DNA from 4 places in the Lysinibacillus canaveralius genome. Region 4 is predicted to be linked to each of the others. Evidence: riboswitches for the same ligand, from Rfam matches in the RefSeq annotation. Region 4 holds a riboswitch; each other region holds the start of a gene.
The links. Region 4 has a riboswitch for S-adenosylmethionine ahead of AA0Y26_RS01800 (MetQ/NlpA family ABC transporter substrate-binding protein). Riboswitches for the same ligand answer to the same signal wherever they lie in the genome.
Positions count from the first base shown of each region.

Region 1 (3,111 bases), 1.9 Mb from region 4:
ATGAGCAAGAGCGTTTCCCCTTTCATCAAACTCACTATATAAGTGTGTAACTGCAAGAGGCTCTCCTTCCCCACACTCGAAAATTTCAAAGGCACCCCGTTTTGTTTCTATGATTTTCTGTTTCCACATGACAAATCTCTCCTAACGTTTGGATATTATAAACTTTGTTAACCATTAAAGTATCTGACTATTGATACGACTGTATTAATGGCAAGTGCTAAAATACCGATCGACATCAGAATTATCACAGTTATACTGCCGTAGCGTATGTGTTTTAGCTGCAGATCGGAGAGTTCAGGAACTTCTTTATAGCGCCATTTATCCATGAAGAAAAGGCTTCCTCAGGCTCATATAAAGACCAAATACAATAGCCGTATACTGGTATAGAAAGGACAACGACGATGAATAGCATGGCAAAGCCCTCCTTTTATAAACTCCTTTTAGTTAATTTACGAATAAAATGCTATATAGTTTCAATTTTCTAACTTTATTGCTGCTGCTTCATAAAAAAAGCTATGCCCCGATAGTAACCGGTCGCACAGCCATGTTTCATTAAATATGATATTCGATATCTTCCTCGATAAAATCCCATTTGTACGGCGTTTCTTGGTAAACATAATAATTCAGCCAGTTATAGAACAAAAGATGGGAGTGAGCCCGCCAAGTGTTCTTTGGTTCTTTTAACGGATCATTATTCGGGAAGTAATTTACAGGAAGTTCTACATTATCTCCTTTTGCCACATCTCTTACATATTCGTCTTTTAGCGTGGTAGCATCATACTCCAGATGTCCGGTAATCATGATATGTTTGTTATCCTTCGATTGGACGATAAATACCCCGGCATCATCCGAATAGCTCAGCAGCTTCAGCTCGGGATGATTACGGACTTCTTCAATTGAAACTGATGTATGACGGGAGTGCGGTGCTACATATTCATCGCTGAAACCGCGTACAAGGTCAACCGTTAAATCCGTTATGACATGGGAATAAACACCGGAACATTTTTTAGGAAGCTCGTATTTACCGATGCCAAAATGATGATATAAAGCTGCTTGTGCCCCCCAACAAATATTCATAATAGACGTGACATTGTCCTTTGCCCAATCCATAATAGATGTAATTTCCTTCCAATATAGCACTTCCTCAAATTCCATACGTTCAACTGGCGCACCGGTAATAATCATTCCATCATAGCGTCGATGCTTAATTTCATCAAACGTTTTGTAAAAAAGCTGCAAATGTGATTTGGATACATTTCTCGATTCATAGGTCGCTGTATTTAAGAAGGTAATATTCACTTGAAGAGGTGTATTCCCAAGTAAACGCAGCAGCTGCAATTCCGTTTTCTCTTTTTCAGGCATTAAATTGCATACAAGTATATTTAGTGGACGAATTTGCTGCGTGCGAGCGCGGTCCTCCTCCATGACGAATATTTTTTCTTCTCTAAGTAAATTTCCAGCTGGTAGCCTTTTCGGTATATTAATTGGCATTCCAATGTCCCCCCATTTCTATCACTAATCAAAAAAAACCTCTCATTCCAGCATAAGAATGAGAGGTTTTTAGTCGCTCGCTCTTATCTTCCAAGGATAAACCTTGCTGGAATTAGCACCTTTCTAGCTGCGCTAGAGGTTGCTGAAGCTTCATCGGGCCATATCCCTCTGCTTCTCTCGATAAGATGATTAAATTAGATAGATTGTATCACGGAGATGCAAATTATTCAATAATTCTTACAAAATTCCTTCTTATTATTTATTTATCTAGTGTGAAAGAGTGATTTTTGTATAAGCAGCGAGAAGCATTTAACCAAATACAAAAGCCAAGCCAGTTTGACTGGCTCGGCGTTAGAGATAAGTAAATTTGATTATGCAAACATGTCACGCAGGCATGTAAATGAATATTTACGCGCTTCATCGTCATAGATAGAAGAACTAATCATAACTTCATCTACACCGTTTTCCTCAACAAATTTCTGCAGTTCTTTTGCAACAGTTTCTTTACTGCCAATAAATGTGTACTGGCGCTGCTGCATGACCGCATCCCGCTCGAATGGTGACCAAATCTCATCCATATTTCTTACAGGCGGTTTCATTAATTGGTGGTCACGGCGAATGATGGAAAGGAAGAACTGATAGAAAGTCGTTGCTAAATAGTGCGCTTCTTCATCTGTATCAGCCACAATCGCATTAACACATGCCAAGACATACGGCTTTTCACAGTATTCACTTGGCTTGAATTGCTCACGGTACAACTTAATTGCACGTGTGAAGTAGTCAGGTGCGAAATGGGAGGCAAATGCATACGGCATTCCTCTTCTCGCGGAAAACTCTGCGCTGAACATACTGGAGCCAAGAATCCAAATCGGAATTTGTTCACCGAAACCTGGATAAGCACGCACTGAATCTGTCTCTTTTGCCTCTGCTAAATAACGCTGCAGCTCGACAACATTTTCTTCAAAGTCCTCTCCAGCAATATTACGGCGAAGAGCACGCGCTGTAAATGGGTCTGTCCCAGGCGCACGGCCAAGTCCTAAGTCAATTCGTCCCGGATACATGGCATTCAGTGTACCAAACTGCTCTGCTACCACTAGCGGCACATGGTTTGGCAGCATGACACCTCCTGAGCCGACGCGGATTTGTTTTGTTGCCTCTGCAATATAACCAATGACGACTGGAGTAGCAGAGCTGGCAATCGAGCGGCTATTATGATGTTCTGCCAACCAGTATCGTGTATAACCTAGTTCATCTACGTGCTTCGCTAAGTCTCGTGCACGATTGAAGGCATCATGTGCATCCTGTCCTTCTCGTACAGGGACGAGGTCTAGAACAGAAATCGGTATATTAATTTTACTCATATTATTGTTTTCCCTCCTGCTTGATCTCATTTCGCTTCTTTGTTAAGAAGACTAAGAGAACTGCGACAACCGCCGCAAAAAGTAGATAAAAAGTAGATTTCAGCATGCTTTCATCCCAACTGTTGATCGCTTGTAGTATGCTGACGATGATTAAAAGGATGCCGATTATATTATGTACCCAAGAACCAGCTTTCAGAACCGTCATCTCCTTCCTTGTATTCCTATTGTTAAGGAAATTTCGCTTTTTCGCAAACAATAT
Region 1 is NZ_CP154840.1:2,283,977-2,287,087, forward strand. It holds gene AA0Y26_RS11515 (alpha/beta fold hydrolase) at 1-129, opposite strand, end outside; gene AA0Y26_RS11520 (hypothetical protein) at 275-412, opposite strand; gene metA (homoserine O-acetyltransferase MetA) at 553-1,491, opposite strand; SAM riboswitch class I at 1,572-1,678, opposite strand; gene AA0Y26_RS11530 (LLM class flavin-dependent oxidoreductase) at 1,863-2,852, opposite strand; gene AA0Y26_RS11535 (hypothetical protein) at 2,854-3,057, opposite strand.
Region 1: it holds a riboswitch for S-adenosylmethionine, as region 4 does, so the genes downstream of both, metA (homoserine O-acetyltransferase MetA) here and AA0Y26_RS01800 (MetQ/NlpA family ABC transporter substrate-binding protein) in region 4, are expected to answer to the same signal.

Region 2 (3,111 bases), 870 kb from region 4:
ATCGCAGCCATGCTCTAATTTTTTCTCTAAGCGTGCGACAGCACGGTCCACTACCCTGACATTCGGATTAAATGCTCCTGCCACCGAGAAGTTAGCCTGTTTGCGAAGCGGTTTACCGGAAAACGAAATACCTTCATTCAATTGTTTAATGAGCGACATTAACTCCATAGAAGAAACGTCGTATACACTTGTTGCTCCTGGGAAATCCCCTACTTTCGTCGGATCCCCGGTTACAACTAAAATGTCATGCAGTTCTAAAGCGTCCAGCCCCATTAAATGTGATTGAAGACCAATCAAGTTTCTATCCCGACATGTGATATGCGGCAGGGAGCGCACTCCTTCCTGTATGAGGATAGATGCCATTGCGATGTTACTAATCCTTGGAGACGCTAGAGAATTATCTGCCATCATGATGACATCCGCTCCATTTTCATATAATTCCTTGGCTCCTTTTACAAACCCACCAATCTCTAAGTGGCGAGGTGTGTCTAGTTCCACAATCACCGAGCGTTCGCGTTTCGCCTTTAGATGCAGCGGTTCATATTTAGGCGGCTCCGGCACACGGACGAATTCAGTCGTTGCCGGCATCGTCTCTTTTTCCTTTAGCGGTGTAAGCTTTGATAACCGCTTTTTTGCTGCTTCAATATGCTTCGGTGTCGTTCCGCAGCAACCACCGATTAGACGGACCCCCTGCTTGACCAGCTCCTCAGCAGCGCGTGCAAAATAGTCAGCTTCGGATTCGTATACCACGCGCCCATCTTCTACATCTAGAAGAGAAGCATTTGGATAGGCCGATAAGTAAGCATGCTTCGGAAGCTCCACTTTTTCAAACGCCTGAATTGTATGAAATGGGCCAAGACGGCAGTTACTGCCCACAATATCCGCTCCTAAAGCCTCAAGTTCAAGAAGGGCTGTACGGAATGAAATACCTCCCTGTAAAATGCCTGGCTCATGCATAGATACTTGTGCGATAATCGGCTTATTTGTCATTGCACGAACAGCTTTGACAACTGCCTGTATTTCCTCAAAATCATAGAAGGTTTCTAGTAAAAGACCGTCCACCTCTCCGTCAATTAGCACACGTGCCTGTTCGCGAATAGCTGAAGTAATCTCTTCAAGCGTTGCATCGCTTTTACGAATTCCCCGTATGCCTCCAATCGTTCCTAAAACGAATACGTTATCCCCTGCAGCTGTTTTCGCTAATCCAACAGCTGCTTCGTTAAACTCCTTTACGCGATCTTCGTAGCCGTACCGAGCCAATTTTATCGAATTTGCTCCGTATGTATTCGTTTGAATGATATCTGCTCCTGCAGTAATATATTGCTCATGGATTTTTTGCACTATTTCAGGCTTTGTCACATTCATCTCCTCGTGACAGTAATCCAGCCCGTAAGAATAAAGCAGCGTGCCTATTGCACCGTCAGCTGTTAATACCCGCGTTTCTAAAGCTTCAAGCAAGCCCATTTGTATCCCTCTTTTCTTTAACCGAATTGCAAAACTTTTCAGTCATTTCTATCTAAAAGAAAAAGCCCTCTTTTAACAAGAAGGCTAAGAATCGTAGTCCCTTCTCATCTTTCGGCATCTGCCGGCTGGATTTAGCACCTGACTTTAGAGCTGGTTGCTGAAGCTTCATCGGGCCAGTCCCTCAGCTTCTCTCGATAAGAAATATATTGAATTTTGTCAACAATTAAAAGAATCATAACGTTATCTGAAAGAGACGTCAAGACGTTTTACAATAGTAAACGTTTTCATGGCCAATTTATTGGTTTTCTGGATATAGGGCTATTTTTCTACCATAACTGAGTTTTTCAAAAAAGCTCAAGGAAGGATTCATTATCCTTCCGAGCTCTCTATTATTGCAAAGCAGCTAGGATGCGCTCTGCTGTTTTCTTACCGTTTTGGATACATGCTCCAATCCCTACACCAAAATAGGAACAGCCAGCAAGCAGCAAGTTCGGGTAGTTCTCCTCCAGGTCTTTCAACAATACAGACAATGCTTCATTATGTGCAAGGTCATACCGTGGCATTTGGTCAATCCATTTCGCGACATTTACGACTGTCGGTTCATCATCAATTCCTAGACTTACCTTTACATCATTTCGCGCTACTTCCAGCAATTCTTGATCCGTCATAGCCGCAAGTTCCTCATAGCGGGGATTTACATTTTTATAGAATAGACGCACAAGCAGGTTTCCATCATGCGATGTATGCTTCCATTTTCGGCTCGTCCATGTAGAGGCATCACATACTAAGTCACTATTGTGAGAAACAATAAAGCCCGTACCATCTGCTGGTAATACGCTGTCTGGCACATCGAAGCCAAGATACAACGTGATAGCCGAAGCTGTAGTGAAACGCTTTAGATTTACTTTTAGCTGTTCATCTGCCAGTACTTTCTGCACCGTTGTATTAGGTACAGCGAGCACAACGACATCAGCGAGCACTGTTTCATGCCCAATATCTATTTTATAGCAGCCATCTTCTTTCATCACACTGTGAATCTCTGTATTCTTCATGAAGTTCACTTCCGGCAGATTTGCTTCCAGCTGATCAATCAATGCTGAAAGCCCGTTCCGGAAGGAAATGAATTTTTTATTGGCAGCCTTCTCAAATTGTTCACGGTTTGCTTCGAACCCTTTGATAATACTGTCGTATTCATTTTTATAATCAACAAGATACGGTAGAGTAGAAGCGAGAGAAAGCTGGTAAAGATCTCCGGAATAAACACCTGCAAGTACAGGGGCAATCTGTTTCCTTACAATTTCCTCCCCTAGGAAATATTCAAGAAATTCCCCAATCGAGCTTTCTTTCGTAAATCCTGTATTCGGCATTTCTAAATCTTTCAGGGCCCGCTTCTTTCCTTCTTCTGAAATAAGTGTACTAGCCTGCAGCGAATCAATGCTCATCGGAATACCAAATGTAGACCCTGCTGGTATTGCATGCAATTCGTTATTTGTATGGATATAGGAAATCCCTGTCTCGTTATAAACAAGCTCTGATTCAAAATCAAGCTCCTTAACCAGCTCAAGCACCCCAGGATGACGTGCGACAATGGAATCTGCCCCTGTCTCCATGATAAAGCCGCCTTCATATGCTGAATGAATCTTACCG
Region 2 is NZ_CP154840.1:4,037,531-4,040,641, forward strand. It holds gene AA0Y26_RS20370 (bifunctional homocysteine S-methyltransferase/methylenetetrahydrofolate reductase) at 1-1,464, opposite strand, end outside; SAM riboswitch class I at 1,566-1,665, opposite strand; gene hemG (protoporphyrinogen oxidase) at 1,854-3,111, opposite strand, start outside.
Region 2: it holds a riboswitch for S-adenosylmethionine, as region 4 does, so the genes downstream of both, AA0Y26_RS20370 (bifunctional homocysteine S-methyltransferase/methylenetetrahydrofolate reductase) here and AA0Y26_RS01800 (MetQ/NlpA family ABC transporter substrate-binding protein) in region 4, are expected to answer to the same signal.

Region 3 (3,111 bases), 1.5 Mb from region 4:
GTTGGTATTACGGACTTCGCACAGCATGAATTAGGCGATATCGTATTCGTTGAGCTTCCTGAAGTAGGCGATACAGTAACGTTTAATGAACCGTTTGGTAGCGTAGAATCAGTAAAAACAGTTTCTGAATTATATTCACCAGTGTCTGGTACAGTAGTAGAAGTGAATGAGGAGTTATCTGATAACCCTGAATTCGTTAATGAATCTCCATATGAAAATGCTTGGATGATTGTTATTGAACTTTCGAATGAATCGGAAGTAGAGCAATTAATGACTGCTGAAGCATATGAAGAATTGATCGCTGAATAATACGAAAGCGCCTGAATCTAACAGTAGATTTTGGCGCTTTTTTTCAAAATAAAAGAAAGTAAAACTTTTTACTTTATAGAATAGTTCGGTATGCGCGTCTGCAGCTTGAAGCTGCTTCGTCTATTGCTAGGCATGGGAAATATGTTAGATAAAAGCTTGCAGCAGCAAAAAAGATGCGAATGCCCCTTTCATAAAAGCGGGAGGTAAGCGGTGAATGATTGAAAAGTGTATAATTGTAGAAGGTCGTTCTGATAAATTAAAAATTGAGCCTCTGCTTGCTGAACATGTGTTGATCATTTGTACACATGGCACGAAGGACGAGGAAGCGTTCATTGACTTGCTTGAGCCGTATGAGTACTGTGAGTTTTTTACATTTTTTGACCGGGATAAATCCGGCGATTATTTGCGAAAAATGATGCGTCGCACATACAGTGAAGCAGTTCAGCTGGAGCTGCCCGCCCCTTTTACAGGTGTTGCAGAAGCACCGAGTGCGATTGTGCGCCAAATTTTACAAGCGGCCAAATTCCAAGTGAAATAGGATGATTAGATGAAGGAATGGACACAGAATGAGTGGCAGGAAGCAATGAAAACAGAGCGTATAGCTGCCTTTTATTTATATACACCAATTTGTGGTACATGTGCTATCGCCTCTAAAATGATGACAGTTGTGGAAGAACTACTGCCGGATGTAGCGATTGGTAAAGGAAATGTGAATTATTTGGAAGATTTGGCGATGCAATATGAGGTGGAAAGTGTACCTTGTTTGCTGATTGCACGCGATGGAGAGTATGCCCAAAAGCTGTATGCATTTCAATCCGTACCTAATTTGTATGAAATATTAAAAAAGTGATTGACGGACAATTGCATGGCGTGGTACAGTAACAAACATAAAAATAAACTTAATAACGTTACTCTTATAAAGAGCGGTGGAGGGAAGTGCCCTGTGAAGCCCGGCAACCATCACATATGTGAAAAGGTGCCAAGTCACTCAAAGTCATGCTTTGGAAGATGAGAGAACGGTTACGTATAAAATGTACGAAAACCTTTCTGCTTATCACGGCGGAAAGGTTTTTTTATGTAGAAGGAGCCAAATATGATTGAGTTACGTAATATAACAAAAGTTTACAAAACGAAAAACGGTGAATTGACAGCCGTTGATAATGTAAACCTATCGATTGAAAAAGGAGAAATATACGGCATTATCGGCTATAGCGGTGCGGGTAAAAGTACGATGATCCGCCTGTTGAATGGTTTAGAAAAGCCGACGACGGGCTCCGTCATAGTAAACCAAGAGGAAATCTCGGCAATTTCTGGTGGAAAGCTTCGTGCAGCACGTCAGAAAATCAGTATGATCTTCCAGCACTTCAATCTTCTATGGTCCCGTACAGTGGAAGAGAATATCGCATTTCCATTGGAGATTGCAGGGGTACCAAAGCAGGAGCGTGCAAAGCGTGTGGCTGAGCTTATTGACCTCGTTGGTTTGACAGGCCGCGGCAAAGCGTATCCCTCTCAATTATCAGGCGGGCAAAAGCAGCGTGTAGGGATTGCAAGGGCGCTTGCCAACAATCCAGAAGTTCTGCTTTGCGATGAAGCAACTTCCGCTCTCGATCCGGAAACAACAGATTCGATCCTGGAGCTATTACTGGACATTAACAAGCGTTTAGGGCTGACAATTGTGCTGATTACACACGAAATGCATGTTATACGCAAAATCTGCCACCGTGTAGCCGTTATGGAAGCTGGGAAGGTAGTAGAGACTGGAAAGGTATTAGATGTCTTCCAGAACCCGCAGGCACCTATTACGAAAAGGTTTGTATCGCAAGTATCAGGTACAAATGAAACAAGAGAATCAATCGAGCAGATTCTGGAAAATTATCCTTCCGGTAAGCTGGTAAAAGTAACGTTTGTGGGACAAGCTACAGAACAACCTGTTATTTCTCAGCTGATTAAGGAGCATGGGGTTGATGTAAATATTGTACATGGGTCTATTTCCTATACGACAAGCGGTCCTTACGGGACATTGATTGTGCATATTGACGGAACAGAGGAGCAAGTACAAACGGCACTTCACGTGTTGGCAAAACATGAATTACAAACGGAGGTGATTGAGCATGCTTAGTCAATTATTTCCGAATGTAAACTGGGAGAAGATGACAGAAGCTTTATATGAAACAGTGTATATGACTGCTGTTTCTACAATCATTACATTTATTTTAGGATTGGCAATCGGCATTGTGCTTTTTTTAACAAGTCCATATCAATTATGGGCAAATAAAATTGTTTATTTCTTAACAGGATCATTAGTGAATATTTTCCGTTCGATTCCATTTATCGTATTGATCATATTACTAATTCCATTTACAAAGTTTTTAGTAGGTTCCATTCGTGGTGCCAATGCGGCATTACCGGCGCTCATAATTGGAGCAGCTCCGTTTTATGCACGCATGGTGTTAATTGCTCTTCGTGAAATTGATAAAGGCGTTATTGAAGCAGCTCGCTCAATGGGGGCAAAAACATCGACTATTATCTTTAAGGTACTAATGCCAGAAAGCTTACCGGCATTAATATCAGGTATTACCGTAACCGCTGTTGCACTTGTCGGTTATACTGCAATGGCCGGCATTATTGGAGCTGGCGGATTAGGGAACTTGGCATATTTAGAAGGGTTCCAGCGAAATCGTTCAGATGTGACATTGATGGCGACCATTTTAATATTACTTGTCGTATTCATTATTCAATATATCGGTGATTTTATTACAGCAAAAATTGATAAGCGTTAATTAGTGCGTTCACGCACCTATA
Region 3 is NZ_CP154840.1:3,385,616-3,388,726, reverse strand. It holds gene gcvH (glycine cleavage system protein GcvH) at 1-309, shown strand, start outside; gene AA0Y26_RS17230 (hypothetical protein) at 524-847, shown strand; gene AA0Y26_RS17225 (thioredoxin family protein) at 857-1,159, shown strand; SAM riboswitch class I at 1,221-1,324, shown strand; gene AA0Y26_RS17220 (methionine ABC transporter ATP-binding protein) at 1,403-2,428, shown strand; gene AA0Y26_RS17215 (methionine ABC transporter permease) at 2,421-3,089, shown strand.
Region 3: it holds a riboswitch for S-adenosylmethionine, as region 4 does, so the genes downstream of both, AA0Y26_RS17220 (methionine ABC transporter ATP-binding protein) here and AA0Y26_RS01800 (MetQ/NlpA family ABC transporter substrate-binding protein) in region 4, are expected to answer to the same signal.

Region 4 (3,111 bases):
GGTGATTTATAAAATGGAATTTTCGACTAGACTACAGCAGCTTCCACCTCAATTTTTTGCTGCGCTTGCTGGAAAAGTAGCGCAGGCAGTTGCAGAGGGACGCGACATCATCAATTTAGGACAAGGTAACCCTGATCAGCCAACTCCCCCACATATTATCGAAGCCTTACAGGAGGCGGCAGCTGATCCATCTACACATAAATACTCGCCGTTTCGCGGGATTCCCGAACTTCGCCGGGCAGCAGCTGAATTTTACAAACGCGAATATAATGTGGACATCAATCCCGATAAAGAAGTGGCTATATTAGGAGGGACAAAAGTTGGACTTGTGGAATTACCGTTAGCTATGTTGAATCCTGGAGATACAATGCTGCTGCCGGATCCGGGCTATCCAGATTATTTATCAGGTGTCGCACTTGCAGATGTAAAATTTGATACAATGCCGCTCATAAAAGAGAATAACTTCCTGCCCGACTATGATGCGCTGCCCGAGAAAATAAAAGACCGTGCCAAAATGATGTACATCAATTATCCGAACAATCCTACTGGAGGTGTGGCAGACCAGCAATTTTTTGAAAAAACAGTTGCCTTTGCAAAGCAACACCATATTGCTGTCGCGCATGACTTTGCATATGGAGCACTCGGATTTGACGGTATAAAGCCGGTTAGCTTCCTGCAGGCAGAAGGCGCTAAAGATGTCGGCATTGAATTGTACACACTATCAAAATCGTATAATATGGCCGGATGGCGTGTCGGGTTTGCTGTTGGTAATGAAAAAATGATTGAAGCGATTAATTTGATTCAAGATCACCTGTTTTGCAGTATCTTCCCCGCTATCCAGCATGCAGCTGCCGAGGCTTTAACAGCTGAGCAGAATAGTGTAGAGGGATTGCGCGATACATACGAAAGACGCCGCAATATACTCGTGAAAGAAGCAAGACGTATCGGCTGGAATGTGCAGGCACCCAAAGGCTCATTTTTCGCCTGGCTGCCTGTTCCAAAAGGATTTACCAGCCAGCAGTTTGCTGATTTGCTGCTAGACAATGCGGATGTTGCCGTCGCAGCAGGCAATGGTTTTGGTGAATACGGGGAAGGCTATATACGCGTTGGTCTGCTCGTTTCAGAAGAACGGCTGAAAGAGGCGATTGCTCGTGTAGAAAAGTTAGGACTTTTTCAAATACCTGTTAAGTAATTTTCTTTCGCAAAAAGCAGTTGCGCGTAATTTTTTTTAGAAAAATAATAAAATACTATTGCGAAACTAATAAATAGTCTGTATATTAAGTTTCATAGTTTTTTAATATAGTGTTTCTCTCTTATTAAGAGTAGCTGAGGGACTGGCCCGATGAAGCTCAGCAACCAGCATATGCGAAAGACGCATTTGCAAGGTGCTAATTCCTACAAAACGAATTCGTTTTGAAAGATAAGAGTGGTGTTTGAATATTGTCTTTGTCTATTCATGCCTCTCTTTTCAAAGGAGAGGCATTTTTTATTAAAGGACAAATACAAACACGTTGGAGGAATCATCTATGAAAACAAAAAAATTTGGTTATTTATTCGCAGGTGCAGCACTTGCCCTATCACTCGCAGCATGCAGCAGCGATGAAGATTCAGCCTCAAAATTAAATGATGGTGTGATCAAGGTCGGCGTAACAGCAGGCCTGCATGAAGAAATTACAGAAGTGGCCGCTGAAATAGCAGCAAAAAATGATTTGGAAGTACAGATTGAAGTGTTTTCTGATTACGTGCTGCCGAATACAGCACTAGTAGAGGGAGATCTGGACGTAAACAACTTCCAGCATGAGCCTTTCCTGGACAACTTTAATAATGACCGTGGAGAGGAACTTGTGGCTGTAGCAGAGACAATCTTAAACCCAATGGGCTTCTATTCAGAGAAATATGAGTCGATCGATGCTGTCCCGGAAGGTTCAAAGGTTGCCATTCCTAACGACCCAACAAACGGCGGACGCGCACTAGCGGTACTGGCTGATGCCGGCTATATCACATTGGCTGAGGGCGTAGGCATTAACGGAACAATCTATGATATTGAAGAAAATCCAAAAAACCTGGAATTTATCGAATTAGAGGCGGCACAAATCCCAACTCAGCTCGCAGAAGTGGAATTTGCCGCTATCAATACAAACTTTGCAATGGAGGCAGGCTTGAGTCCTAAAGATGATTCTATCCTGCTTGAATCTGCAGACTCCCCTTATGTAAATGTAATTGTTGTACGTCCTGGTGATGAAGACAGTGAAGACTTGAAGAAATTCATCGAAGCATATCATTCAGAAGAAGTGCGCCAATACATTGAAGAAACATACGATGGAGCTGTCATTCCAGGCTTCTAATCCAATACATGGCCAAAAGTTATCGGCATTGACGCCGGTAGCTTTTTAGCTAGAAAGGCGGAAAACAATGATTCAACTCCAATCGGTTGTTAAACAATTCGAAGCAAAAAACGGCACAGTTACTGCTGTTGACCAGGTAGATATACAAGTTAAAAAAGGTGAGATCCACGGGGTAATCGGCTATTCGGGTGCAGGTAAAAGTACACTCATCCGATGTGTCAACCTTCTCGAACGTCCAACAAGCGGCAAGGTAATCATTAACGGTATTGATCTGACAGAAGCTTCCCCAGAACAGCTTCGACAATCACGACAAAAAATCGGAATGATATTTCAGCATTTTAATTTACTAAAAACAGCGACAGTCTACGATAATATTGCTATACCTTTAAAGCTATTAGGACATAACAAACAGGAAGTAGAACAAAAGGTAAAAAAATATGCAGAAATCGTTGGCTTAACAGATAAGCTGACAAGCTATCCGAACCAACTGTCGGGCGGTCAGAAGCAGCGTGTGGCTATTGCACGCTCCCTATCACAGGAACCTGAAATTCTGCTTAGTGACGAAGCGACAAGTGCCCTGGATCCTGAAACAACGGACTCCATCCTGGACCTGCTCCTTGAAATCAACGAAAAACTCGGCATTACCATCCTTTTAATCACACACGAAATGAATGTCATTCAAAAAATCTGCGATTATGTATATGTCTTGGAGAAAGGCAGGCTTGTGGAGCATAATACAGCAATTGAGCTGTTTACAAAGCCCCAG
Region 4 is NZ_CP154840.1:337,810-340,920, reverse strand. It holds gene AA0Y26_RS01805 (pyridoxal phosphate-dependent aminotransferase) at 14-1,192, shown strand; SAM riboswitch class I at 1,311-1,427, shown strand; gene AA0Y26_RS01800 (MetQ/NlpA family ABC transporter substrate-binding protein) at 1,527-2,345, shown strand; gene AA0Y26_RS01795 (methionine ABC transporter ATP-binding protein) at 2,413-3,111, shown strand, end outside.